Regions from separate parts of the Paenibacillus sp. FSL R5-0473 genome, predicted to be linked through region 2. Evidence: riboswitches for the same ligand, from Rfam matches in the RefSeq annotation. Region 2 holds a riboswitch; the other holds the start of a gene.
What was found. Region 2 has a riboswitch for FMN ahead of MKY28_RS08830 (DMT family transporter). Riboswitches for the same ligand answer to the same signal wherever they lie in the genome.
Positions count from the first base shown of each region.

Region 1: another riboswitch for FMN. It lies ahead of ribD (bifunctional diaminohydroxyphosphoribosylaminopyrimidine deaminase/5-amino-6-(5-phosphoribosylamino)uracil reductase RibD); the one in region 2 lies ahead of MKY28_RS08830 (DMT family transporter).

Region 1 covers NZ_JBBORL010000001.1:1,524,006-1,528,432, forward strand. The annotation lists gene MKY28_RS06660 (peptidylprolyl isomerase) at 1-274, shown strand, start outside; gene MKY28_RS06665 (hypothetical protein) at 407-1,696, shown strand; FMN riboswitch at 1,865-2,031, shown strand; gene ribD (bifunctional diaminohydroxyphosphoribosylaminopyrimidine deaminase/5-amino-6-(5-phosphoribosylamino)uracil reductase RibD) at 2,354-3,457, shown strand; gene ribE (riboflavin synthase) at 3,519-4,187, shown strand; gene MKY28_RS06680 (bifunctional 3,4-dihydroxy-2-butanone-4-phosphate synthase/GTP cyclohydrolase II) at 4,220-4,427, shown strand, end outside.
Region 2 covers NZ_JBBORL010000001.1:2,009,022-2,013,448, reverse strand. The annotation lists gene MKY28_RS08845 (amidohydrolase family protein) at 1-986, opposite strand, end outside; gene MKY28_RS08840 (CGNR zinc finger domain-containing protein) at 1,098-1,643, opposite strand; gene MKY28_RS08835 (DinB family protein) at 1,787-2,287, shown strand; FMN riboswitch at 2,372-2,525, shown strand; gene MKY28_RS08830 (DMT family transporter) at 2,670-3,650, shown strand; gene MKY28_RS08825 (amidase) at 3,972-4,427, shown strand, end outside.

The DNA of each region.
Region 1 (4,427 bases), 490 kb from region 2:
AGCTCAAGGCGGATGCCCTAACGGTAGCGGTGCAGGTGGCCCAGGTTACACAATCAACTGTGAAATTAACCCGAACAAACATGAGCGCGGAACACTTGCTATGGCACATGCTGGCCGTAACACAGGTGGAAGCCAGTTCTACATCTGCTACCAACCGCAACCACATTTGGATGGACAACATACTGTATTTGGTAAAGTAACTAAAGGTATGGAGTTCGTGGACGCTTTAGAAGGTAAAGACAAAATGGAAACTGTTGAAGTTGTAGAAGCTTAATACCTTCACCTTAACTGGGTCCAAACATGAAGTGCTTCTTTTATAGAAGCACTTTTTTTATTTTTTTTACATACTTGAAATCGATAATTAGAAAGGATGAATGAAACCTTGGATATGGTTACTCAGCTAAGCTTGTTAAAACAAATTTATAGTGAGCGCACGTTGTGGGATGAAGAACTGCAGGCATCGCGCCATGTCGTTCCGGATAGTCTATCGGTAAAGGATCGAGAAGCGCTTGAGGCAGCCGGGCATGAACCGAATCGATTTGTACGTCCGCAACATGATGAAACGATTGCTGAGCTGAAAAAAATTGCGAATCAATGGACGATCAATGATGCAGCGCAGGCCTTTGTATCCTCTTTGTGGTCAGCACCCATGATCTGGCGTTCGTTGCTTACGGGCAAGCTTATTGCGAGCAGTATGCCAAGCCATGAACATACGCCATATCCATCTTCGAACACTTGCAAGATCTGCGGATTAAGTGTAGATCAAGCAACCGACACAACGCTGCAATGGTATTGGCGGATGACCAATGGAACCCCGTTGGACGGTGATCCTTTTGGATATGTGTTGGCACTTCGAGAGCTGGCTGCCGCGCAGGAGCTTCCAATACCCAATGAGTACGACCGCTGGACATTCCGTGCGGTGTTAACGGTGCTGCGCGAATTACCTCCCAAAACACGTTACAGCAAGGCAGCAGTAGCGCTCAAGAAGGAACGTCTTTTGCCTACACAGAAGGAATATGCCTACCGTGATTTGCTTGAGACGTTAGCTCTGATTGGCATACTGGATACGCCGGAGCATCCTGGAATGATCACGGAATTTACCTCTTACATGCAGCGTGACGCACGCCCCAATGTGCGGGTGGAAGTGCAGGCCCCTCTGGCGTGGTGGGACTCATCTGTCGGAATTAATGAGAACAACCTGAACAAGATATTTCATGATTTTGATCTGAATAATATATCACTTGCGGATAAGCCTGATGAGAGTCCAGCTCTAAAGGACACGATCTTAGGGGCATTGGAGAAGAAGAGAAGTGTTCGTGGAAAAGTACCAAAGGCATCACCTGATGCAGGTACCGGGGAGGTACAGTCTGGAGATGTGTATGCTGTTCGGGTCCGGGAAGGTGTATGGGTGACTGTATACTGTCATGAAGTCAGAGACAAGCGCGTCATCGTTGAATATCTGGATGGTGTCTTTCCAGAGATGCCGGGTAAAGCAGATTTGCATGGGACGTTTCGACCGAGAGCGAATGGACGCTGGAAATGCTCGGCTATAGCGATCGATTCCACAAGTTGGGTCAGAAGGGTGGCAAGAGAGTTCCCGCTTCCGACTTCGCCCCTGCAAGAACCTGACCGCACTCCATTTCATAATGCCAAAGAATTAAAGCATATGGCTAGCTGGTGTTTTCCTGATATGTAGAATGTTGCGATGGGTGTGAAATGGGCCTCCAAGCAAAAACCGTGCCTCCTTGAGAGGAAGCGGTTTTTTGTTGTTTCTTAGCTTATTAAAAGTTAGTATGTGACAAAAAGGAACAAAAAACAATTGATTTTTTGGCATTAAAGTGCTAACATCCAAGTAATAACGAAAGCAATCCTTCAGGGCAGGGTGCAATTCCCTACCGGCGGTGATGCATCAAGTGTCTGGACATATGTCCAGCACTTGATGCAAAGTCCGTGACCTGTCTGCCATTGGCAGATGGCTGATCTGGTGTAATTCCAGAACCGACAGTATAGTCTGGATGGGAGAAGGAGAGGTGCAGACCTAACAGGTTTGCATTCAGCAGGAGTATTGCTGCACAGTCACGATTTGTGATGCTTGGACTGTGCAGGGAAGATCCGGTTACGCCGGACAGTTCCATACATATGCCGCACTATAAAAGCTCTTTACCTGTAATTGATGTTCATTAAGGTATGTGTCTATTTTCACTTGCCCGAAATGAAGTTTTGGGCAAAGTGTTGGCGTGCTGTATCCATTTCACTCCTGCTGGTGACAATTGTCTCTCATCATCCCCATCGAACTGATTGTTCGACGGGGATTTTTTAATAAACAAGACTTTAAACCGCGGGGTGAACGGATTTGGAAATGATCAATGATGAATTTTATATGGCACTGGCATTGGATATGGCGGAACGAGCACAGGGACAGACGGGGATCAATCCGGTCGTTGGATGTGTAGTTGTGAAAGAAGGTCGTATTGTAGGCCTGGGGAGCCATTTGAAACGTGGAACCGGTCATGCAGAGGTGCATGCACTTAACATGGCAGGCAGTGATGCAGAAGGAAGTACGGTATACGTTACACTTGAGCCTTGTAGTCATTATGGCAAGACGCCACCTTGTAGTGAACGCCTGATTCATGAAAAGGTGAAACGTGTTGTGGTATGTTGTGAAGATCCAAATCCGCAAGTATCCGGCAGGGGCATAAGCATGCTTCGTCAACAAGGCATTGAAGTTGAAGTTGGCGTACTGCGTGAGCGTGGAAGACGTATGAATGAAAAATTCATTAAGTTTATTACAACGGGTCTACCTTTCGTGACACTGAAGACGGCTACTACTTTGGATGGCAAAATTGCAACGCGCAGCGGAGACAGCAAGTGGATCTCTAACGAGCCCGCTCGTGAGATTGTGCATGCCCTTCGTCATCGGCACCAGGGAATTATGGTTGGCGTCGACACGGTAATCGCCGATAATCCGGAACTTACAACCCGTTTGCAAGTCGAAGGCATTAGTCCAGTGCGCATTGTAGTGGATTCCAAGTTACGTCTTCCCGTAGGTGCCAAAATGGTTAAGGATGGTCTTGCTCCAACATGGGTGCTGACAACAGACGAAGCCAGTCCTGAAGCTGCTGAACGTTTGGAAGCCTACGGCGTCGAAATTATACGCTGTGGTCCTGGACCACGTGTGGATCTGTTAAACGGACTTAGCAAGTTGGGTGAGCGTGACATTGGTTCAATTTTGCTTGAAGGTGGAGGTACCTTGAATGGAGCTATGCTGGAGGCACGGTTGGTTGATCGACTGCTCATGTTTATCGCTCCGAAGATTGTAGGCGGTTATGATACACCTGGAAGCTTCCGCTTCGAGGGTGTGGAACGTATGAATCAGGCGATTCAATTGAATCAGTTGGAGATCGAACAAGTTGGAGATAATATCAGCATTGGCGGTATTCCGGTGTGGCCTGAATAAATAAATGGATTTGAAAGTAGAAAGTTAGGTTCTTTATAACTTGAAAAAGGGAGGCGGCAGCATGTTTACCGGTTTGGTGGAAGAAGTCGGTCAGATCCGGCGTATTGGTCGGAAAGGCGAAGCGATGGTCCTGAATATCGGAGCTTCCGCCATCATGGACGATCTGAAGATTGGTGATAGTGTAGCAGTGAACGGCGTGTGCTTAACTGCGACAACGCTCGAAGGTGGAGGTTTTACCGCCGATGTAATGCCTGAAACCTATCGCCATACCAATCTCAGTCAGCTGCAATCTGGCAGTAAAGTTAATCTGGAGCGGGCCATGCAATCAGGCGGTCGTTTTGGCGGCCATATCGTTCAGGGCCATGTTGATGGTACTGGAGTGATCGGCAGTATAACACGTGATCAGAATGCAATTGTGTTTGAGATCAAGCCTGATGATCACCAGTTATTCAAATATCTGATCCCCAAAGGATCGGTTACACTGGATGGCATTAGCTTGACCGTTGTCCATACATCGGATACCGCATTCACGGTTTCCATTATCCCGCATACCATTGGTGAAACTGTACTAAATGTGAAAAAGACAGGGGATACCATTAATATCGAATGCGATATTTTGGGCAAATATGTGGATCATCTGCTCCAGTATGGGAGAGGACATCGGGAGACGGGTGCTGGCAAGCCGCGCAGTATCAGTGAAGATTTTCTCTCCAATCACGGATTTGCATAAATAGAGAACAGAAATTAACTGGAGGTGGACCAATGTCAGAACAATCCATTCTGGACACAATAGAAGAAGCCATATATGATCTCATGCGTGGTAAACCCGTCATTGTTGTGGATGATGAAGATCGGGAGAATGAAGGCGATTTTATCGCTTTGGCCGAAAAGGCGACGCCTGAAGTCATTAATTTCATGATTACTGAAGGTAGAGGTCTGGTCTGTGTTCCGATTACACAACAACGTGCGG
Region 2 (4,427 bases):
CTGGATCGTTCAGCTTGAAGTGCAAACTTCATCTGCGAGAACATATCTCCGCCTGTAGACGTCACTACATCTACACCAAGTGTAGGTGTTCCCCCATGTTCAAGAAAATTGCCGGTGGCCGGATATCCATGACCCATCATCATTTCAACCTCAGGTGTGACCGACAAGGAAGCGCCGCTATCTGCCAGCATTTTGTATTCATCCATGCCCATGGTGTTACCATGAACGATATTCACCCGTGGACTTAAGAGTCCAGCTTCGTACAAGTGACTAATCGAGCGATCCACAGATCCCCAACTGCCAAATCCGGCATGCATGGAACAGATCGCATCCAGCTCCTGTGCTAGTTCGATCTCTTTCACGGTTGTATCCCAATGACTGAACTCCGGACCACGAATGGCAAGCCCATAAGTAAGTAATTGATCCCGTGATGAAAAATAACGTTCTTTGACTCTTCTGACATCATTATTCGAATACGTGAGTTGACTATCCCGATTCCAGTAGTCCGTCTCACCAGGTACTCCGTGAGCAAATACCGCCCGAATGCCAGCATCCTGAAGTCCACGAATCAATTCATCCGTATGATCAGGGGAATATGGCATGCTCCAATCCATTACTGTCGTCACTCCTGCGTTAAGCGCTTCCAAGGAACCGAGCAGGTTGGCAATATAACTATCTTGTGGGCGGAGCTTGCTTCCCATCGCACCATAATAGAGATTTTGCAAATAAACTGGTAACGACCAGTTGGTTCCCGCTGTTTTGACAAGTGATTCCCACATATGCCGATGCGTGTCCACCAGCCCAGGCATAATAATCATCGATGAAGCATCAATGATCTCCGCATCCGGAATATCCAGGTCGGGCTGAACCGCCATGATCAGTGAATCCTGAATCAGAACGTCCGCCCTCTTATACTGTCCAATTTTAGCATCCATCGACAACACACAGCCATTTTTCAACAGATAACTTGTCCGCACAAGAAACATCTCCCATCTATTTTGGTTTGAAAGACGATCACATCCTGCTTACGAATCTGTACTACTTCTGACTATTTTTTCGCTAGTATATATACATTATATAGTTATTGTTAGTATTTATCAATTTTGGGATTTACGTTTCGCCCGAAATCTTCTGACCTTCATCAGATTTCCACACATCTTATCATCACAGTACTTCTGTGTTCTGCTTCGGGTATCATCATAGAACATCCAGCGACAATCCGAATTATCACAGATCCGGATCCTGCCGCCTTCTCCCTCTACCAAAGTCAAAGCAAAGTCAGCAGCTACCTCAGCCATAACCTGACTCCAATGTGCTTCTACAGCTACCAGTTGGAGTTTCAGTTCCTGATCAATCAATATTCTTCTCACATGCCCTGCTTGCATAACGCCGTTCAACCATTGTTTTTCTATATCCGTTAATGATGCTCCAGAAGATAAGCGGGCTCCAAGAGCTATCAATTCATTCCTGAAATTTCTCATCGACAACTCCTCTTCTGGAGATGCAGGGACAGAAGCTTTAAGTTGCCATCGTTCCAGAAAATCTTGCTGCCAGTTCGCCTTCCCAAGTCTGTCCTCCGATCGATCTCCCCCACGCCAGTCGTGATAATCGCTGTTTACAAAATCGGTCCATAACCTGTCCATATATATCCCCCGTTCATGTAACCATCTAATTAAATAAAGAAGGTTACAACTCATCTTTGACGTGTTATATTAAGTGTAACCTCATTAATCAGTTTTAGCTAGTTACATCACCTATCACAATTATACGCAAGGAGGAAAAGGCAATGACAAAAACAACAGCACTAGATGTGTTACTTATTCAAAAGGATGATACTTGGGATCAATGTAATTGGATTGTACCTTTGTCGAAATCCTTGGAGGGTCTTACAGCAGAACAAGCAGCCTGGATTCCACCCTCAGGAGGATTAAGCATCTGGCAGTTGGTTAACCATATGTATTATTACAACCATCGCTTATTATGTCGCATGCAAGGTAAGGAGCCTACCCTTCCTGCTGTAGACTCCAATGAATACACATTTGGGAATCCTGGAGATGCAACGGACGCAGCTGGTTGGAATACACTGATGCAGGGTACAACTCGATTAGCCCAGCAGTTGCGAGATCAATTGGCTGCACTACAAGAGTCAGATCTTGAAGCCGCATATATGGACTCTGAAGAGAAATGGGCACACGAACTGGCTCGCTGGGTACTCCATGATGCGTATCACGCAGGTCAGATCGTGCTCCTTCGCAGACAGCAAGGAAGCTGGAAAATCGTTTTCTAAAAAAAATGCTTGAACTGCTAGCGCTTACAGGAATAAGATGAACTTATTAATGTTACAGCTTGTTCAACACACTATATAATTGAATAGGATCTTCGGGGTAGGGTGCAATTCCCAACCGGCGGTGATGTTCTTCGGAACCAGCCCGCGACTCGCTAATTGTTCTTAACGAAGGACATTCAGCGACTGACTTGGTGTGAATCCAAGGCCGACGGTACAGTCCGGATGAGAGAAGATCAACACATTGACATGCCGTTCACGGGAAGGCCTCTTTCCTGACGCATGTCCTTGGATGAGCCCCCGTTTATTTGGTATATACCAAAACGGGGGCTTTTGTCGATTTTGCCAACTGAAGATTCCGTGTTCTGACGAAGGAGTCCTGAATATGGAAAAGACATCAGCAGCATCACCTGTTTACCGCAAGGAACGAAGTAATACCGGATTCTGGCTTGTAGTTCTCGGCGCCGCCTTATGGGGGGTCGACCCACTCTTCCGAATTATTTTGCTAAACACGATGACATCCACGCAGATTGTACTGGTGGAACATATCATCGTCAGTCTTATTGCCATTCCCGTGCTGTGGAAATTCCGGTCTGACCTAAAAAACCTGCGCGCTCGCCACTGGATTGCCGTGATTTTTATCTCATGGGGAGGATCAGCACTCGCAACGGTATTGTTCACCATGGCACTAACACATAACGATCCGAATACGGTGCTTTTATTGCAAAAAATGCAACCACTCTTCGCTATCGTGCTGGCTAAACTGTTATTAAAAGAAACGTTGCCACGTCGCTTCGGTGGATTGTTCTTCATTGCATTAGCAGGAACGTACCTGCTTACATTTGGCTTCACATTGCCATTAGGTAACTGGGACAACTGGATTCATGCTGGAAGCTTGTTATCCCTTGGGGCCGCTGCCTTATGGGGAGGTTCAACCGTTATGGGACGATTGATGCTGGGTCAGGCGCGTTATGAAACGGTCACCTCCCTTCGCTTTGTCGTTGCTCTCCCGCTCCTGATCTTTATGACGTGGAACGAAGGTGCGGCATGGACGTTTCCGTCCGGAACGGGTGAACAGACTGCTGTCATCCTCAACATTCTCGGTCAGGCATTGTTACCAGGTTTGCTCAGTCTTCTGTTGTATTACAAAGGTCTGTCGTCAACCAAAGCCTCTGTTGCAACACTCGCAGAACTTAGCTTCCCGATGGCAGGTGTGTTGGTGAACTGGATTGCTTTCCGTACACTGATTACATGGGAGCAACTGCTTGGTTTTATTCTGATCTGGGTGGCCCTCTTCGCCATTTCCAGACAGCAGGAAAGATCATCAAATGCGGCCGATGCTGCACCGAAGCTGCGTACAGAGTAAGTGGATATATCTGAGGTTCACATATAAACAAATAGTCAAATATAAAATAAAACCATTGCACATCAAATTAGATGAGCAGTGGTTTTTTATTTCCATGACTCGATATTACTCGATCATTTTCTCAATTAGCAATATGAGCTATTAACCCTTTGCTTTATCTCTATTTCGCAAATGAAAATCCCCCTCTTTTCCCTCCAACCTCATAACGAGTATGCATATCATCGCACTATGTCTCTTCTATCTTTTGTCTTTTGTCTAATCCGGTGGTACGATGACATATGGAATAAACAGATGAAATATATTCAGAGAGGAACGATCATAATGTCTTCATTCTCATATACCTCCTACGACGCCGTAGGTTTGGCTGAACTGATCCGATCCCGGGAAGTATCCCCGGTTGAAATGCTTGAAGCGGCGTTAGCACGCCTTGAAGAAGTGAATCCGCAACTTAATGCGGTTATTCGTACATATGAATCTCGTGCACGGGAGGAAGCCGGTTTGGTTCGACCTGGAGAACAACCTTTTGCCGGTGTTCCCCTGCTCCTGAAAGATATCTCGCAATCCTTGGAAGGTGAATTTCTGACTTCAGGCTCCCGTTTGTTCAGCGAGCATCGTGCATTACGCAATTCCAATTTTGTCACTCGACTCCGTGATGCAGGCTTTATTTTCATAGGACATACCAATACGCCTGAATTTGGTTTGAAAAATATTTCCGAGCCCCGTCTTCATGGTCCCACTCGCAATCCATGGAATATCAATCACACCCCGGGTGGTTCA